Regions from separate parts of the Solibacillus sp. FSL R5-0449 genome, predicted to be linked through region 2. Evidence: riboswitches for the same ligand, from Rfam matches in the RefSeq annotation. Region 2 holds a riboswitch; each other region holds the start of a gene.
The links. Region 2 has a riboswitch for thiamine pyrophosphate ahead of tenA (thiaminase II). Riboswitches for the same ligand answer to the same signal wherever they lie in the genome.
Positions count from the first base shown of each region.

Region 1: another riboswitch for thiamine pyrophosphate. It lies ahead of MKY27_RS09225 (3-oxoacyl-ACP reductase); the one in region 2 lies ahead of tenA (thiaminase II).
Region 3: another riboswitch for thiamine pyrophosphate. It lies ahead of thiT (energy-coupled thiamine transporter ThiT); the one in region 2 lies ahead of tenA (thiaminase II).

Region 1 is NZ_CP150239.1:1,883,984-1,889,594, reverse strand. Features, by position in the region: gene MKY27_RS09245 (hypothetical protein) at 1-83, opposite strand, end outside; gene MKY27_RS09240 (AAA family ATPase) at 437-2,542, shown strand; gene MKY27_RS09235 (restriction endonuclease) at 2,529-3,596, shown strand; gene MKY27_RS09230 (hypothetical protein) at 3,593-4,045, shown strand; TPP riboswitch at 4,320-4,416, shown strand; TPP riboswitch at 4,474-4,572, shown strand; gene MKY27_RS09225 (3-oxoacyl-ACP reductase) at 4,730-5,491, shown strand.
Region 2 is NZ_CP150239.1:2,325,615-2,331,225, reverse strand. Features, by position in the region: gene MKY27_RS11620 (glycoside hydrolase family 18 protein) at 1-1,265, shown strand, start outside; gene MKY27_RS11615 (nitronate monooxygenase family protein) at 1,399-2,379, shown strand; TPP riboswitch at 2,559-2,657, shown strand; TPP riboswitch at 2,724-2,822, shown strand; gene tenA (thiaminase II) at 2,899-3,591, shown strand; gene thiM (hydroxyethylthiazole kinase) at 3,569-4,312, shown strand; gene thiD (bifunctional hydroxymethylpyrimidine kinase/phosphomethylpyrimidine kinase) at 4,309-5,121, shown strand; gene thiE (thiamine phosphate synthase) at 5,105-5,611, shown strand, end outside.
Region 3 is NZ_CP150239.1:3,043,438-3,049,048, forward strand. Features, by position in the region: gene MKY27_RS15305 (carbonic anhydrase) at 92-661, shown strand; gene MKY27_RS15310 (GNAT family protein) at 719-1,279, opposite strand; gene MKY27_RS15315 (polyphosphate kinase) at 1,354-2,196, opposite strand; gene map (type I methionyl aminopeptidase) at 2,365-3,117, opposite strand; gene thiT (energy-coupled thiamine transporter ThiT) at 3,307-3,873, opposite strand; TPP riboswitch at 3,975-4,083, opposite strand; gene MKY27_RS15330 (DUF4870 domain-containing protein) at 4,199-4,531, shown strand; gene MKY27_RS15335 (SMC family ATPase) at 4,778-5,611, opposite strand, start outside.

The DNA of each region.
Region 1 (5,611 bases), 440 kb from region 2:
ATTGTTTTTGAAAATGGAAAGAAAAGACCTATAAGAAAACCGAAAACACAGGTTAAAAACAATTTATTATTCCTTTTATTCAAGATAATTGCCTCCTTGTATACAGTTACATTCAATATCGTTAAATAAAAGCAAAAAAAAAATAATTCTGCGGACAAATTGAGGACAAAAGAGTAAACAAGTGGTTTGTGTAACATTTTTTTGTTTCTCTGTAATAACTGTATTAACTGTATTATAAGTTTTATACCTATATTTTTAATGAGCTCGTAATGTGCATGTGTTTTCGGGTGTAAGTTCTGAACTTCGTAGGCAAGATGGGAATTAGCCAAAACAAGTGTGCCCGCGAATTCCTCAGTATATTATTTGGTAACATTTTACATTGTATAGTAAGATGATTTAAGAATACATATATTTATAAAACTTTTGGAGGTAGGCTATGAATGATGTTGTGAATAATCAAAAAGAAAAATATAAAGATTGGGTGACGGAAAACTTAGGGGAAAAAACAGGGGTTTGGTACGCACCATATCTTGAAAAACTTGGACAACTGTTAGAAAAGTTCGGATTAGCTATCGGTTATAAAGGAAATTTCTTTGAGTATCAATCTTACTCAGAATTTAAAGATATTTATCAACAAATGACAGAACAAAATGATGAGGATATTGAGAAATTTGTGATGGGTAGAGGTACGCCTCACTATCCTGAAAAGTTTGGTACAACAAGAATTCAATTTAGACAAAATTATGCGGAAGATGAATATAATCGAGGCGTAAGAAGTAAACCGGATAATTTAGGTGGGATACCTGACTGGGGTGTTTTAATTCGCTCGTATTTAATATTTTTATATTATGCTGAAAATCCTACGTTAATTTATCCTAAAAAAGAGAAGAAAATTGCGAATCAAGAAGATGAAATTGATAAAGGCGTTAATTATTGGTTGATTTCACCGGGTGAAAACTCTAGATTATGGGAGCAGTTTCACAACGATAATGTAATTGCCATTGGTTGGGACTATTTAGGTGATATAAAGAACTATAGTTTAAAAGAAGCTGTTGAACGAAGAATATCAGAGCAAAGAGCAGATGGAGTGCGGCCTGTTCATGATACAAAGGCTGTGTGGGATTTCTATAGCGACATTAAAATAGGCGACATCATATATGTGAAAGAGGGAATAAAAAAAATTCTCGCACGCGGAGTTGTTACGGGAGATTACTACTTCGATTATGAAGCATCAGAGTATAAACATAGAAGAACAGTAAAGTGGCTTCAAGTCGGAAAGTGGGAGCTACATCAGACTTTTGCTCAAAAAACATTAACATGTTTAAATAATTATCCAAATTTTATTCAAGAAATAGACAAAGTAATGAATGAAGATTTTATTGATCCAAAAATTGCTGAAGTAAATGAGTTTCAAACTTGGTTATCCAATCAAATTACAGATACAGGAGCTAGCTTAAACGATAAAACAGTTAAGCAAAAAGTAAATGCATTAAAGGAAATAGAACGCCATTTTGAAGCTGCCATTTTTGGTGAATCAGATATTGAGCAACTGAAACTGTTAAAAGATATCGTTTTATCAGATGATTCCTACAAAAAATATAAAGGCGTTTCAGGCAGTTCAATTGATTACTACATTCGTTTTATTGAATCTAAACCTACTGTACAAGAAAATGAAAATTTTACAATGGATGATTTTCTTTCGGCTGTATTTATTGATAAGAAGGAGCTTGTACGTCTAATTTCTCTACTTGAAAATAAGAAGAATCTTATTTTAAAAGGGGCACCAGGAGTAGGTAAAACATTTATTGCTAAACGGTTAGCGTATGTCATGATGGAAGAGAAGGATGAAACTCGTATCCATATGGTTCAGTTCCACCAAAGCTATAGTTATGAAGACTTCATTGAAGGGTTCCGTCCAAAAGCTGAAGGGGATGGATTTGAACTGAAACAAGGTCCGTTTGTGAAGTTTGCTAGAAAAGCAGCACGAGATCCAGAACGAGATTACTTTTTTGTTATTGATGAAATTAATCGCGGGAATATGAGTAAAATATTCGGGGAATTGATGATGCTAATCGAAGCTGATAAGCGAGGTGAGCAAATCAATCTTCTTTATTCTAACGAGAAGTTTTCTGTACCTTCGAATTTATATATCATTGGAATGATGAATACGGCAGATAGAAGTTTAGCTTTATTAGATTATGCACTTAGAAGAAGATTCTCGTTTTTTGAAATTAAACCGGCGTTCCAAAATGAGACATTTAAGTTGTATGTAAATGAATTAAATAATCCAGACGTTTTAAAACGTATCATTGATGAAATCAAAACTTTAAATAATCAAATTGTTGAAGAACTAGGGACAGGCTTTCAAATTGGACATAGCTATTTTGTAGGGGATGCTTATAAAGTAGATGCTACAAATCGAGTAGAGGAAGTTATTGAATATGAAATTATTCCACAGTTATTCGAGTATTGGTTTGATGATGAGCAGAAGGTAAATCATTGGGCTGAGCGACTAAGAGGTTGTTACGATGGAGAGAAATAATAATATTCCTATTCGTAATATATACTATATGCTTTCCTATGCATATCAAACGTTAAGTCTTTCTGAGTATAAACAAATCGGGACAGAAAAGTTTGAGGACGTCAAAGAGCTATACGCAGAAATTTTAATGATTGGTATACCTGTTTTGATTCGCGGAGGATTAAGTAAAGATTATATAAGCATTGAAGAGACTTCCAATGTTATTAAGGGGAAAATTGATATCAATTCCACGATAAAGAAAAATACATTGGTTAATAAGAAAATCTCAGTGGTTTATGATGAATTCTCAGAAAATATATTGTTGAATCAAATTATTAAAGCGACACTCGTTTACCTATCTCGTTCAAATAAAATAAGTCGAAAAATGCGTAGATTGTTTTACGGTTTGCTGGCGTATTTTACAGAGGTATCAGATGTAGAGTTAGATTTGAAGCTATGGAAAAACGTGAGATATAACCGCCAAGATATTCGCTACCAGTTTATTGTAGATGTATGTAGATATCTATATGAGCAATTATTATTTGATGAAAGTTCTACATCTCAACTAATGAAAGAGGTTCAAGATGAACAAAGACTATCAACTTTATATGAAAAGTTCATCTATGAATTTTTCAAACGTGAAACGAAATATAATGTATCTCACCCCCAAATTCATTGGAATGTTGATGATGAATTCACAGATGCTTTACCGATTATGCAAACTGATCTTGTACTTAAGAAAGATAAAATGACTTTGATAGTGGATACTAAATTTTATTCTGAGAATATGGTAGCAAGGTTTAAAGGTGGGGTTGCAAAACAAAAATCTGGTAATCTTTATCAAATATTTACGTATATAAATAATTGGAAAAATGATCCAGGTGAAACGGTAGCAGGTATGTTACTTTATGCGAAAACTACCGCATTAAATCAACCAAATCATATTTATCACATTAAAGGTAATCCAATTTATGTCGTATCTCTAAATTTACAGCAAGATTTTAAAGGTATAAAGAAAGACCTATTAGCATATGCTCATCAATTTTTTGCATTAATGAAGGGGGTAAATCAATGAAAGAAGTTATATCCTTACCAGCTGCACAAACAATGGATTTGATTAAAAAGTATCTAATACACGCCCATCCTCATCCGAGGAAATATAAGGAAGCACAATATATGACGTTCAGAAAAGTCGGTGGTGTTATGGATACATTATACAGTATTGAAAATGAGCTAGTTTTAAAGCCTGAAGAACAAAATATATATGAGCAGATCAGCTTTTTAAACACTGATATTAAAGAGCGACTTCGAGGTTATATAAATGAACGGAAATATACTTTTGGATTTGGTGAAAAGGAAGATTATAAGTTTTATATTCTAAAAATCGAAAAGAATTTGAACCATTTACCAATTCCAAAAGAAGGTAATATGCAGTCCCATACTTATTATACTTATAACGAAATTACCCACGGGAAAAGAGAGATAACAAGAGAATCACAGTTAAAGAAAATTAAGATAATATAAATTTATGAGAGATATAGTTAGACCACTAGAAGTGCAATACAATATTCACATGTTTAGTTTTGAACTCGTCCGTTATCATTTCTCTATTGCTTTTTTAAATAGGAAAAAGCAACGCAAACAGATGCTGATTAAATTAATGAGAATTTCGTTTATTAGGCGTGATAAAGATTGGGGTAAATGTGTAATATTAAATATCTATACAGTAGGCTATTTCCAGTTTAACTTATGAGTACTTGTTTTATTGAACCCATTTTGATAGAATCAATCTAATTAAATGCATTTGCAGGGGGACACAATGTGTTGAGAAGGTAAAACCTGACCCTTAGAACCTGACCGTTAATACGGACGTAGGGAGCAAAGTACATATCTATTTTTCTGTACTTACTATGGCTCCGCGTAATTTACGTGGAGCTTTTCTTATGCAAATACTTTAATTGCAGGGGGACACATTCGTGTTGAGAAGGTTAAAACCTGACCCTTAGAACCTGACAGTTAATACTGACGTAGGGAGCAATTATAGGTGTAGTATACACTTTTTTGGCGTCTCTATATTAATAGAGACGTTTTTTGCACTTACGTCCATCTAAATCCAGCGAGGAGGAAAACGGATAGAGTTTTATGGGAAGTTTGAAAATGGTCTGGTTATTCAAACAACTGACAAAAAATAATTAGGGGGAAATGATGATGAAATTACATGAACAAACCGTTTTAGTTACAGGCGCAAGTAGAGGTGTTGGAGAAGAACTCGTAAAAGCATTTGTCAAAGAGGGAGCTAATGTCGTACTGAATTATTATAAGAGTGAGGAAAAAGCGCAACATTTAGCACAAAGTTTGGGTTCTCAAGTTATCGCTTTACAAGCAGATATCCGCAATCAACAAGAAGTGAAGCAAATGGTTAAAAAGGCAAAAGAGTATTTTCATACCCCGATTACAACCATTGTTAATAATGCATTGATTGATTTTGAATTTAATCCACTCACACAAAAAAATGTGTTTGGGCTTCAATGGACCGATTACAATAAGCAATTTGAAGGAACGATTAAGGGTGCTTTAAATAGTATTCAAGCATGCATTGAGGATATGAAAGAACTGGAATTTGGTCGTATTATTAATATTGGGACAAACTTATTTCAGAATCCGGTAGTAGCTTATCATGAATATACAACAGCTAAAGCAGCATTGCTCGGATTTACACGTAACATGGCGAAAGAGTTAGGGGAGTATGGCGTTACAGTCAATATGATGTCTGGTGGACTATTAAAACAAACGGATGCAAGTAAAGTGACAACAGCAGAAGTATTTCAATTGATTGAAAACATAACCCCTTTACAAAGAGTGGCAACACCAAAAAATTTAGCGGAAGTGGCATTATTCTTTGCATCTCCTTGGGGAAGTGCCATCACTGGGCAGAATTTAGTCGTTGATGGCGGTCTTGTAATGGATTAAGAGCAAACTTATATCTCTCTTTAAGATGAATCCTACTGATAGGCTTACTGGGATATAGAGAAAACCATAATTTTGAAAATATTGATTTACAGTAAGAACAATATATACTACAATGTAAAT
Region 2 (5,611 bases):
GAGAATCATTGTGGGCAATCGCACAGTTTTATGGAACAACAGTGCAAAGTATAGTGGAAGCAAACCAAATTACGGAGCCCGCGCGGTTAGTGATCGGGCAAGCATTGGTCGTTCCACTGAAAGGGCAATACTATATTGTACAGCCAGGGGATAGTTTATGGTCTATTGGTCAACGGTTTCAAGTGAATTATACAACGCTCGCGCAAGCAAATGGGTTGAGTCCGGATGCGTTGCTAATGATTGGCACCTCATTGTATATACCGGAACCATCCAAAAGGTCTGCAGAAATTTTGGCATATGTAGAACCAAGAGGCAATGAAATAAATGAAATGCTGCTGGATCAAGTTCGTGAGGCAAACCCTTACTTAACGTACTTAGCTGTATTCAGTTATGAGGTGAGTCGGGATGGTTCAATAAAAGCACCGACCATTAATCCTTTACCCGAGATCGCTGAACAAGAGAAAACAAGTATAGCAATGGCGATTACCAATCTCGAAGATTATCAGTTTAGCGCTGAGCTTGCCCGGGATATTTTTCAAAGTGTCGCGGTCCAAAATTTATTGCTGGACAATATCATAGCAGAAGCAAAACGCATCGGGAATATTTCGGATATCCATTTTGATTTTGAACGTATATCACGTGACCAGCGGGAAGCTTATAATAACTTTCTTCGAAGAGCTGTCGAGCGGTTGCATGCGGAAGGATATACGGTTTCTACCGCATTGGCTCCCAAAACGAGAGCGGATCAGCCCGGGGAATGGTTTATGGGGCATGACTATAAGGCACATGGCGAAATAGTGGATTTTGTTATGCTCATGACATATGAATGGGGGTATTCTGCAGGACCTCCAATGGCCGTTTCTCCACTGCCACAAGTCGAACAAGTAGTACAATACGCTTTAACAGAAATTCCTGCGAGTAAAATTTTATTGGGGCAAAATTTGTATGGCTACGATTGGACATTACCTTTTGTCCAAGGAGGAGATTACGCAGAAGCAATAAGTCCTCAACGAGCTATTGAAGTAGCAAAACGTTACAATGCGGCTATCCAATTTGACAATACTGCACAGGCCCCATACTTTAATTACTATGATGAGCAAGGCCGTTCACATATTGTCTGGTTTGAGGATGCACGTTCCATTCAGGCGAAGTTTGATTTAGTAAAGCGCTTGAATTTGCGCGGTGTTGGCTATTGGAAGTTAGGATTGCCATTCCCGCAAAACTGGCAGCTTATCGGGGCTAATTTTAATGTGGTGAAGAAATAGAAAAAGCAGCATAGATGGTCAGATGAAATCAAAAACTATTCATCTGACTTTTTTGATTGTCATCTATTTAAGAAGGAGATTTGGTCAATATTGATGAAGTATTAGTAGTAGTTGAAGAAAAGGGGGATTATTGATGGGGAATGTTCCGGAAATCTTACAAAACTTACGAATCCCAGTAATTGGGGCACCGTTGTTTATTATTAGCAATCCAAAATTGGTCATTGCGCAATGCAAGGCAGGAATTGTCGGGTCGATGCCAGCGCTGAACGCAAGGCCGGCAAGCCAGCTAGATGAATGGTTAGCTGAAATTACAGAGGAGTTGGCAAGCTATAATGCCAAAAATCCGGATCGGCCGGCAGCGCCATTTGCCATTAACCAGATTGTTCATAAAACAAATGACCGCCTGGAACAGGATATGGAGCTTTGTGTGAAATATAAAGTTCCGCTTATTATTACTTCACTTGGGGCACGCGAAGAAGTTTTTGAGGCAGCACATAGTTATGGAGGCATTGTTTTCCATGATGTCATCAACAATTATTTTGCAAAAAAAGCGATTCAAAAAGGTGCGGACGGTATCATTGCAGTAGCAGCAGGTGCAGGAGGCCATGCCGGTCAGCAGAGCCCATTTGCGCTTATACAGGAAATCCGCGAATGGTTTGACGGTCCGTTAGCATTATCAGGATCCATCGCACGAGGCCATTCCGTATTGGCAGCACAGGCGATGGGTGCTGATTTCGGCTATATTGGCTCACCATTTATCGCGACTGAAGAAGCTTTTGCGCGTCAAGAATATAAACAGATGATTGTGGATAGTACAGCAGAGGATATTATATACAGTAATTTATTTACAGGAATCCACGGAAATTATTTGAAAGGCTCTATTATGAATGCGGGGATGGATCCAAATAATCTCAAAGAAAGTGATCCTTCTGCGATGAACTTTAACGATAATAACGCAAAAGCCTGGAAAGATATTTGGGGAAGCGGGCAAGGAATTGGTGCAATTAAAGAGATTACCTCTACCCAGCAATATGTTGATAAACTGGCTGAGGAATATGCGCAGGCTTATCAAGAAATGACTGGTAAACGATCGACAGTAGCCCATTTACAATAGTCAACGTCGATTGCGGTAAAACAAAGATGCTATTTTCTCTAAGGGGAAATAGCGTTTTTTTCTGAGCACTAAAAATAGCTTTACTTTCTGGAATGATTCCCTAAATATAGTAGTAATTTCATAATTTTTCGAATTCCCTTGCCCGGGTTGAATTAATTTGTTACACTCTGGGTAATTAAATGCATTTGCGGGGGGACACAGCAGTGTTGAGAAGGTTAAAACCTGACCCTTAGAACCTGGCCGTTAATACGGACGTAGGGAGCAAAGTACACGCTATACATATGTACTTACTTTGACTCCGCGTATCCTTTACGTGGAGTCTTTCTTTTGCAAATATACACGCATTTGATTTGCGGGGGGACACAGTAGTGTTGAGAAGGTTAAAACCTGACCCTTGGAACCTGGCCGTTAATACGGACGTAGGGAGCAATGAAAAGTGGTACTTACACTTTTTGGGGACGTCTCTCTATATAGAGGCGTCTTTTTTTGTGCTTCCGCCAACAAAAAGGAGGAGTAACAATGGGATTTTGTGAAAAGGTAAGGAAAGAAACGGATTTTTATTGGGAGGCTAGCTTCTATCATCCATTTGTACAAGGGATTGCAGATGGAAGTTTACCGCTGGAGAAGTTTAAGTTTTATATGCTGCAGGATGCATATTATTTAAAACATTATACGAAAGTTCTTGCTCTTGCAGCTGCAAAAGCGACTACGGATGACGATGTTCAATATTTTCTGCAAACAGCAAAATTTATTCATGACGCAGAGTTGGAGTTGCATCGTACAACGTTTAAAGAATTAGGCGTGACAGCGGATGATTTGGAGCAATTCGAAGCGGCTCCAGCAGCCTATAACTATGTAAGCCATATGTATAATGCGGTGCATAACGGAGATGTAGCTGAAGCATTTGCGGCAATTTTACCTTGCCCGTGGCTGTATCAGGAAATTGGGCAAAGGTTAAAAGATGCACGCCCGAATGTCCCCCTTTATGAACAATGGATTGCACTCTATGCGTCCGAGGAGATGCTACAAAATATTGAAATACAAAAGTCAATGCTGGATCGATATGCGAAAGAACAACCAGCAAAGGTAAAAGTCTTGCAGGAACATTTTAAGAAAAGCTGTTATTACGAATGGATGTTTTGGGAGATGCCTTGGACGAAGCAAAACTGGGAACAAGGGGTGTATGTCAATGAGCCTGCAAGCAATTCATAAAAATCAGCCGTTAGTACATTGCATTACAAATTATGTCGTCGCAAATTTTACAGCGAATGGTTTGCTTGCGGTAGGTGCCTCACCGGTAATGGCGGATGCGATCGAAGAAGCGGGAGAAATGGCTGCTCAGTCAAGTGCATTACTTTTAAATTTGGGTACTTTGAATGAACGGACAGTAGCATCGATGAAGGAAGCAGGATTTAGCGCAAATAAGCATCATACTCCGGTTGTTCTGGATCCAGTAGGAGTAGGGGCAACAAAGTTTCGAATTGAGACAGCACGACAATTGCTCTATCTTCTAAAGATTGATGTTATCCGCTGCAATATTGGAGAATTGGCGGCTTTTGCGGGAGCGGATTGGACTTCCAAAGGTGTTGATAGCGGTAATGGACATATCGATGTTGCAGCGACGGCCAAACAGCTGGCGAATCACTATCAATCTATTGTAATCGTTACAGGAGAACAAGATGTGATTACGGATGGGGAAAGAGTTGAATTTGTAACGGGTGGTCATGAAAAAGTGACAAAAATGACTGGGAGCGGCTGCTTATTGAGTGCCTTTTGTGCTGCGGTGCTTGCAAACAGTAAAGAACCGTTTAATGACTTACAAACTCTGCTCAATGAATATAAACAGGCGAGTGCCAATTCTGTTGCAGCTATAGGAACTTTCCATACTAACTTCTTGAATGAACTAGAACTTTTAGCGGAGGGACGACGATGATTACATGTACAATTGCAGGCTCAGATAGCGGTGGCGGTGCAGGCATTCAAGCAGACTTGAAAACGTTTCAGGAATTACGTGTATTTGGTACATCGGTCATTACCGCACTAACCGCACAAAACACGGGAGGCGTGCACGGGATTTTTCCGACAACTCCTGATTTCGTGCAAGCTCAGTTAAAAGCGGTACTTCAAGATTTTGATATAAAAGCAATTAAAACAGGTATGCTGTTTAGTGCAGAAATTATCGAAGCGATAGTCGCGCAGCTTAAAGAAACAACAATTCCGATAATCGTTGACCCAGTCATGATTGCAAAGGGAGGCGCCAGTTTACTCGAGCAGCAGGCAACAACAGCCCTTAAAGAAAAGTTATTGCCGCTTGCAACTGTTTGTACACCAAACATTCCGGAAGCAGAAATTCTGACTGGCTATACAATTCAAACTGAAGAAGATATTAATTCAGCGGCACAGCATCTCTTAAGTCTAGGACTGGAATGTGTAGTCATTAAAGGTGGTCACTTAAGCGGTAAGCATGCGACAGATACGGTTTTCATTCGCGGGGAACAACCATTTAAAATGAAAACAGAGCGAGTGGATACGAAGCATACGCATGGAACAGGCTGTACATTTTCGGCAGCAATCACGGCGGAGATGGCAAAAGGAAGATCGATAGAGGCAGCCATTATAGAAGCGAAAAAATATGTGCAACTGGCTATTCGTCATCCGCTCAATATTGGTCACGGCTTTGGCCCGACAAATCATTTTGCCTATCATGAACAGCGGGGGTTGTGCAATGTCCATGTTTTTTGATTTAAATAAGTATTTTGTTATGGGAACAATCAATTGTAAACGCGACCCGCTCCTTGTTTTAGAAGAGGCGCTACAGGCAGGAGTTACGATGTTCCAGCTGAGGGAAAAAGGTGAAAATGCTTTAAAAGGTGATGAGTACATTCAATTTGCCCGGCAATGCCAAAAGCTGTGCCAAATATATAAAGTACCGTTCATTATCAATGATGATGTCGAACTTGCATTAAACTTAGATGCAGATGGAATTCATGTAGGACAGGAAGATATCAAAATCGAAAAGTTTAGATCACTTGCAAAAAATAAGATTGTCGGAGTTTCGGTGCATACAATGGAGCAACTGGAATTGACCATGGAAAACGGCGCTGATTATGCGGGGATTGGTCCAATTTATCAAACTACCTCAAAAGATGATGCGAGAGCACCGGTAGGGCTGATGTTATTAGAAGAAGTGAAGTCTCGGTACCCTCAATTTCCGATTGTAGCAATTGGCGGA
Region 3 (5,611 bases), 720 kb from region 2:
GTAGAAATTTAGCCTTAATAGTGCGCATTTATTTGAATTATCTAAAAAATATTTTAAAATATAAAAGAATCGAAAGGGGTTTGAAGAACAAATGTCTGCATTACAAACAATTTTAGAGTTTAACGGAAAATTCGTAGATGAAAAACAATACGAGCAGTACGCTACAACAAAATATCCTGATAAAAAAATTGTTGTTTTAACATGTATGGATACGCGTTTAGTTGAATTACTGCCTAAAGCAATGAACTTGCGCAACGGGGATGTCAAAGTTGTAAAAAGTGCAGGTGCTATCGTAAATCACCCATTCGGCGGGATTATGCGTAGTTTACTTGTAGCAGTTTATGAGTTACAGGCGGATGAAGTTTACATTATCGGCCACTATGACTGCGGGATGAGTGCAGTTGATCCGAATGTCATGATTGGTCATATGCTTGAACGCGGGGTTAAACAGGAAACGATCGATGTTATCAATTACGCTCGTTTTGATTTAAAAGAATGGTTATGCGGTTTTGGGGATGTTGAAACAAGTGTACTAAAAAGTGTTGACTTAGTCAGAACACATCCATTAATGCCAAAAGGTGTTCCGGTACATGGTCTTATTATCGACCCTGCAACAGGAAAGCTGGATTTAGTTACTGACGGCACAGTCGATCAAAAATAAATAATAAACAATAAGCGGGAGCCCTCATCATCCGAATGAATGAGTACTCCCGCTTTTTTATGATATAGTTCCTCTGTATTCCCGCTGCAAAATAGCGTACATATAATGGTCGACCCATTTTCCGTTTATATATAACAGCTCCCGCAATAACCCTTCTCTTGTAAATCCGGACTTTTCCAATACACGAATGGAAGCTGAATTTGGTGGTGCAACATAGGCCTCTATTCTGTGAAGATTCAATGTGTTAAAAGCGAAATCCATCACTATACGTACCGCCTCAGTGACAATCCCCCTGCCTGTGAAATTCTCATCCATCGAATAGCCGATAAAACCGCTCGAGTACGGTAAACGTTTAATTGAATAAAGTGAAATGTGTCCGATTAACTGACCAGTCGCATTATAAAAAATGCCGAAGGAAAACTCCCGGTTTGACTGCAGCAAATGAATGCTTTCTAAAATTTTATTATACTGTACTTGTTCAGTGTAAAATTCATCACGATGTAATGGCTCAAATTCGGACCAATACAATTTATTGTCTCTTAATAATTTTGCCAACCCTTTCGCATCGGACGGGGTAAATGTGCGAAGCGAACATTGTTGCCCAATTAGTCGAACCATTGGACCCTCCTTCTTGTGAAATAGCTTGAATAAGCTTTTCATTGAACCACCTTCATTTCATTTCAAAAGCTTGCCTACTGTTTTTTCAACTTCTTCTTTTTGGATTTTACAGGCTTTGGCTTTATATCTATAGATTCCGTTTTTTCTTTGTCTGTTGTTTTTTTATTACCCTTTTCGAAAATGTTTGTAAGTTTCATGCCCCGTTTTGTAATTTCTTTTTCGATATGGGCAACTGTTTCTTTTAGTACTTGAACACGCGCGTAGTTTTTATTGTTCCCTGGTATTAAGTGCCAAGGCGCATTTTCCGAATCGGTTTTCTCAAACATTTCATCGGCTGCCTCACAGTATAAATCAAATTTCTCACGGTTCCGCCAATCTTCATCTGTTAATTTCCACGACTTATATGGATCGGCTGCTCTTTCATTAAATCGTTTAAGCTGTTCATCCGAATCGATATGGATCCAAAATTTAATCATTATATAATCTTCATCTGTCAATTGCTTCTCGAAGCTATTGATTTCTTCATAAGCCCGTTTCCATTCCGCTTCTTCCGCAAAGCCTTCGATACGCTCTACAAGGACCCGCCCATACCACGAACGGTCGAAAATTGCGATTTGTCCATGCTGCGGCAACTTCCTCCAGAAACGTTGCATATAATGATACCGCATCTCATGAGGCTGTGGGGCGGAGATCGGCCATACCAATAACCCGCGCGGATCGATACGTTCTGTCAGGCGCTTGATCGCTCCCCCTTTGCCTGCTGCATCCATTCCTTCAAATGCAATAATTAGGCCGATTTTATTGTTGAATAAAAATTGCTGGGCGTTTAGCATTTCGTATTGTAAAGCTTTCAAATGTTTCTTATAGATTTCCTTCTCCAATTTTTGCGATAAATCCACATCTCTTAGCTTTTTCAAATAGCGCTGCCTCCCCTACTCCATTTATTTATGTATATTTTACTTGAAAGTATATGGAATTGGTAATTGTTGCAGTCATTTATTTGAATCATTTGATTATTTTATGTTTATACCTAGTTTTTATAGAACAAAAAACGCGGGTGCACTGAGTGCTCCCACGTTTATAACTTAGTCTTCCAAAGTTGTTAAAATGATTGGTTTATCTTTTGTTACAATAATCGAGTGTTCAATTTGGGCAACTAATGATTTGTCCGGTGTAATGAATGTCCAGCCGTCACCTGATTCTACGATATGCTCAGCCTTCGCCGAAATAAACGGCTCTACTGCCAACACCATACCTTCTTTCATGATTGTTGTATCCCAAGCATCGTAATAATTCAATACATGGTTTGGCTCTTCGTGTAATGATTTCCCTAAACCATGACCTGTTAAGTTCATAATTACTGTTAAACCGTGATCACGTGCTTCACGCTCTACCGCTTTACCGATTTGATTTAATTTCGAACCTGCTTTAACCTTTGTCATCGCACGATCAAATGCCGATTTTGCTACAGTACAAAGTTTTTCTTTATCTTCATAACCTTCACCAACGACAAATGAAATACCTGTATCTGCAAAATAACCGTTTAAAGAGCCCGAAACATCTATGTTTACAATATCGCCTTCTTTAATGACCTTGTTCCCTGGAATACCATGTGCAACTTCGTGATTTACTGAAATGCATGTATATCCCGGAAAATCGTATTCGCCTTTAGGACCGGAAACCGCGCCTGCTTCTGCAAACATACGGCCTGCAATCTCATCTAATTCTTTCGTTGTCACGCCAGGTACTGTCGCAGCTTTCATCGCCTCACGAATTTCAGCACAAACGCGTCCGATTTTTTTAAACGCCTGGATTTCTTCTTGAGTAGTAACAATCATGTGTAACTTCCTTCCTCTTAAACAATGTCTATCCTTAACTATAGCATACTTAAAATCGGTTGTAATTGTTCAAGGATTTTAAAATTTGCCGTTTTATTACTAATTTAGTACGACTTTCTACTATTAAATGGAGAAAAAGCTTGCAGCGGGCGAAGTATCCCTTGCTGCAAGCCTTGTATTTTCTATATATTATGTTGTTTTTACTTTTTGCAGCAAACGAGGGGCAGATGTGAATAAAATAACTGCGATGATTGCCGTAAGTATAGTAGCAGGTACCATATAAGTACTGTTGTAAATAATTGAGTAGGCCCATACATTATCATCGCCTGCATATTCTTTAAAGAACACGACACCTGCGAGCAAGTGCGAAACAAATCTTAAAGCTCCGCCAACAAGTGCTCCAATGACAATATAAAGTGCCATTTTTACTTTATTGAGCGATTGTGTAGCCTCTAATAACGGCTTTCTTACAATTGCCGCTAACCCTACTACTGTAAACGCAAGCCCGTAATCTAATATTGCCTGTAACCAGTGGACAATGTACGCACCGAACATCATTTGCATGACACCGATCAGCAAGCCAGTTGTCAGTCCTGCCGTTAATCCCCAACGAATGGCCATTAACATAATCGGTACCATAACAAAACTGATCGATCCGCCTTGTGCCCACATCTTAAAGGATACTTGATCCAATACAAGTCCGATGGCAGCAAATATTGCAATTTCCACCATCATTAATAATTTCTTTCTGTCCATAACAATTCCCCTTTCTTTTTATCCGATGTAACAAAAGTGAAGAGGGATAGAAAAAGTAAAAAAACGATAATCAGGACAAAAGCCTGACTATCGTTTGAACAGTCGGATTCTATCCACATCCCTACGCAAGTGCTAACTTACAGGTTCAAAGAGTCAGTGCAATCCCGTGCACAATCTCAGCCGACTTTCTCGGCACCCCTTGTGGTACATCTAATTTTTATTGTTTGAACATGCTCATTGTAACGAATATTTTTACAACTTTCAACAGCTATTATTTTGAAACGTACTAGAATTACATATAATAGATACGAAGGAGTGATGAATAGTGGATCAATCGAAAGGTTTAAGTGCATTAAGCTATTTAAGTTTTTATTTTGCACCGTTTATTTTACCGTTAATTATATTTATTGTTACGAAAGATGATGCCGTTAAAGGCCATTCTAAAAAAGCATTCATTTCCCAACTCATACCGATACTGTTAGGGATTCTGTATATTATTTACCTTTTCACTTCCGTTCTTTCCTTAAATGATACGTTGACCTTAAGTTTCCAGGATTTTTTCTTTAGTTCGCATTTTATCGGATTTATTCTTTTAGTCGTTATTACGTTCATCCTGGCGATTTGGAATTTAGTTCTAGCGATTAAAGTTTTACGTTAATGTTTATGAAAGCTCCTATTTTGGGTATATTTTTTATACGAAATGTATTCGTTAAGGAGTGTTTACTAATGAAATTAAATAAGCTTATTAAAACAGCAATTAAATATGGACCAATCGTGTACCCAATCATAAAAAAAATGATGGACAACAAAAAATCAACACCGCAACCTGCAACTACACGACGAACTCCAAAACGCTAACAAAAACACATTTCCCACTTTTGCGTGAGGGAAATGTGTTTTTATTTTATTTAATAATAATCTCTGTTTTACTGTAGCCTTCTTTGAGTTTTTGCACTTGCAAGATGGCAGGCATTGCTGCTTTTAGTTCGGCTACATGGGAAATGACGCCAATTAAGCGGCCTGTTTGCTGAAGATCGATCAATATATCGATTGCTCTTCTTAACGCCTCTTCATCCAAAGTACCGAAGCCTTCATCGATAAACATCGTATCGATATGCACGCTTCCTTGAACACTTTGAATAACATCGGCCATTCCTAATGCCAATGAAAGGGAGGCATTGAATTTTTCACCGCCGGACAGTGTTTTTACATCCCGCGTTTGCCCTGTATGGCTGTCATATACATCAATGCTGAGTCCGCTTTGCGCATTTCCTTCTTTTCTACCTGTAGATTTAAGGAAGTATTGGCCATTTGATAAGACACGCAAACGTTCATTTGCCGCATGTGTCACTTTTTCCAAATAACCAATTTGAACAAAACGCTCAAATGAAATTTTCGCATCATTTTGACCACGAATTAAATTGTAAACATGTTCGACTTGCATTAGTTTCTCTTTATAGCTTTCGATCTGTTGCGCAGATTGGTCGAGTTTATCGCGCGTCTCCTTACATTGTTCAACATAGGACTGGATCAATGTCATTTTTGAGTAATGTGCCTCGATCTGCTCATTCAACTCATGAATCTGTTGCTCACTTGCCGTTAAATCGGCTTGTTCTTTTCCTTCGAGCAAAGGTTCTTCCTCAGCAATTTGAACAGATAATGTGTGGACATTTTGCTTATATGCTTCAACCGCATCCTGAATTTGCTGCTGTATATTTAATGGCAGTAATGCATTTTT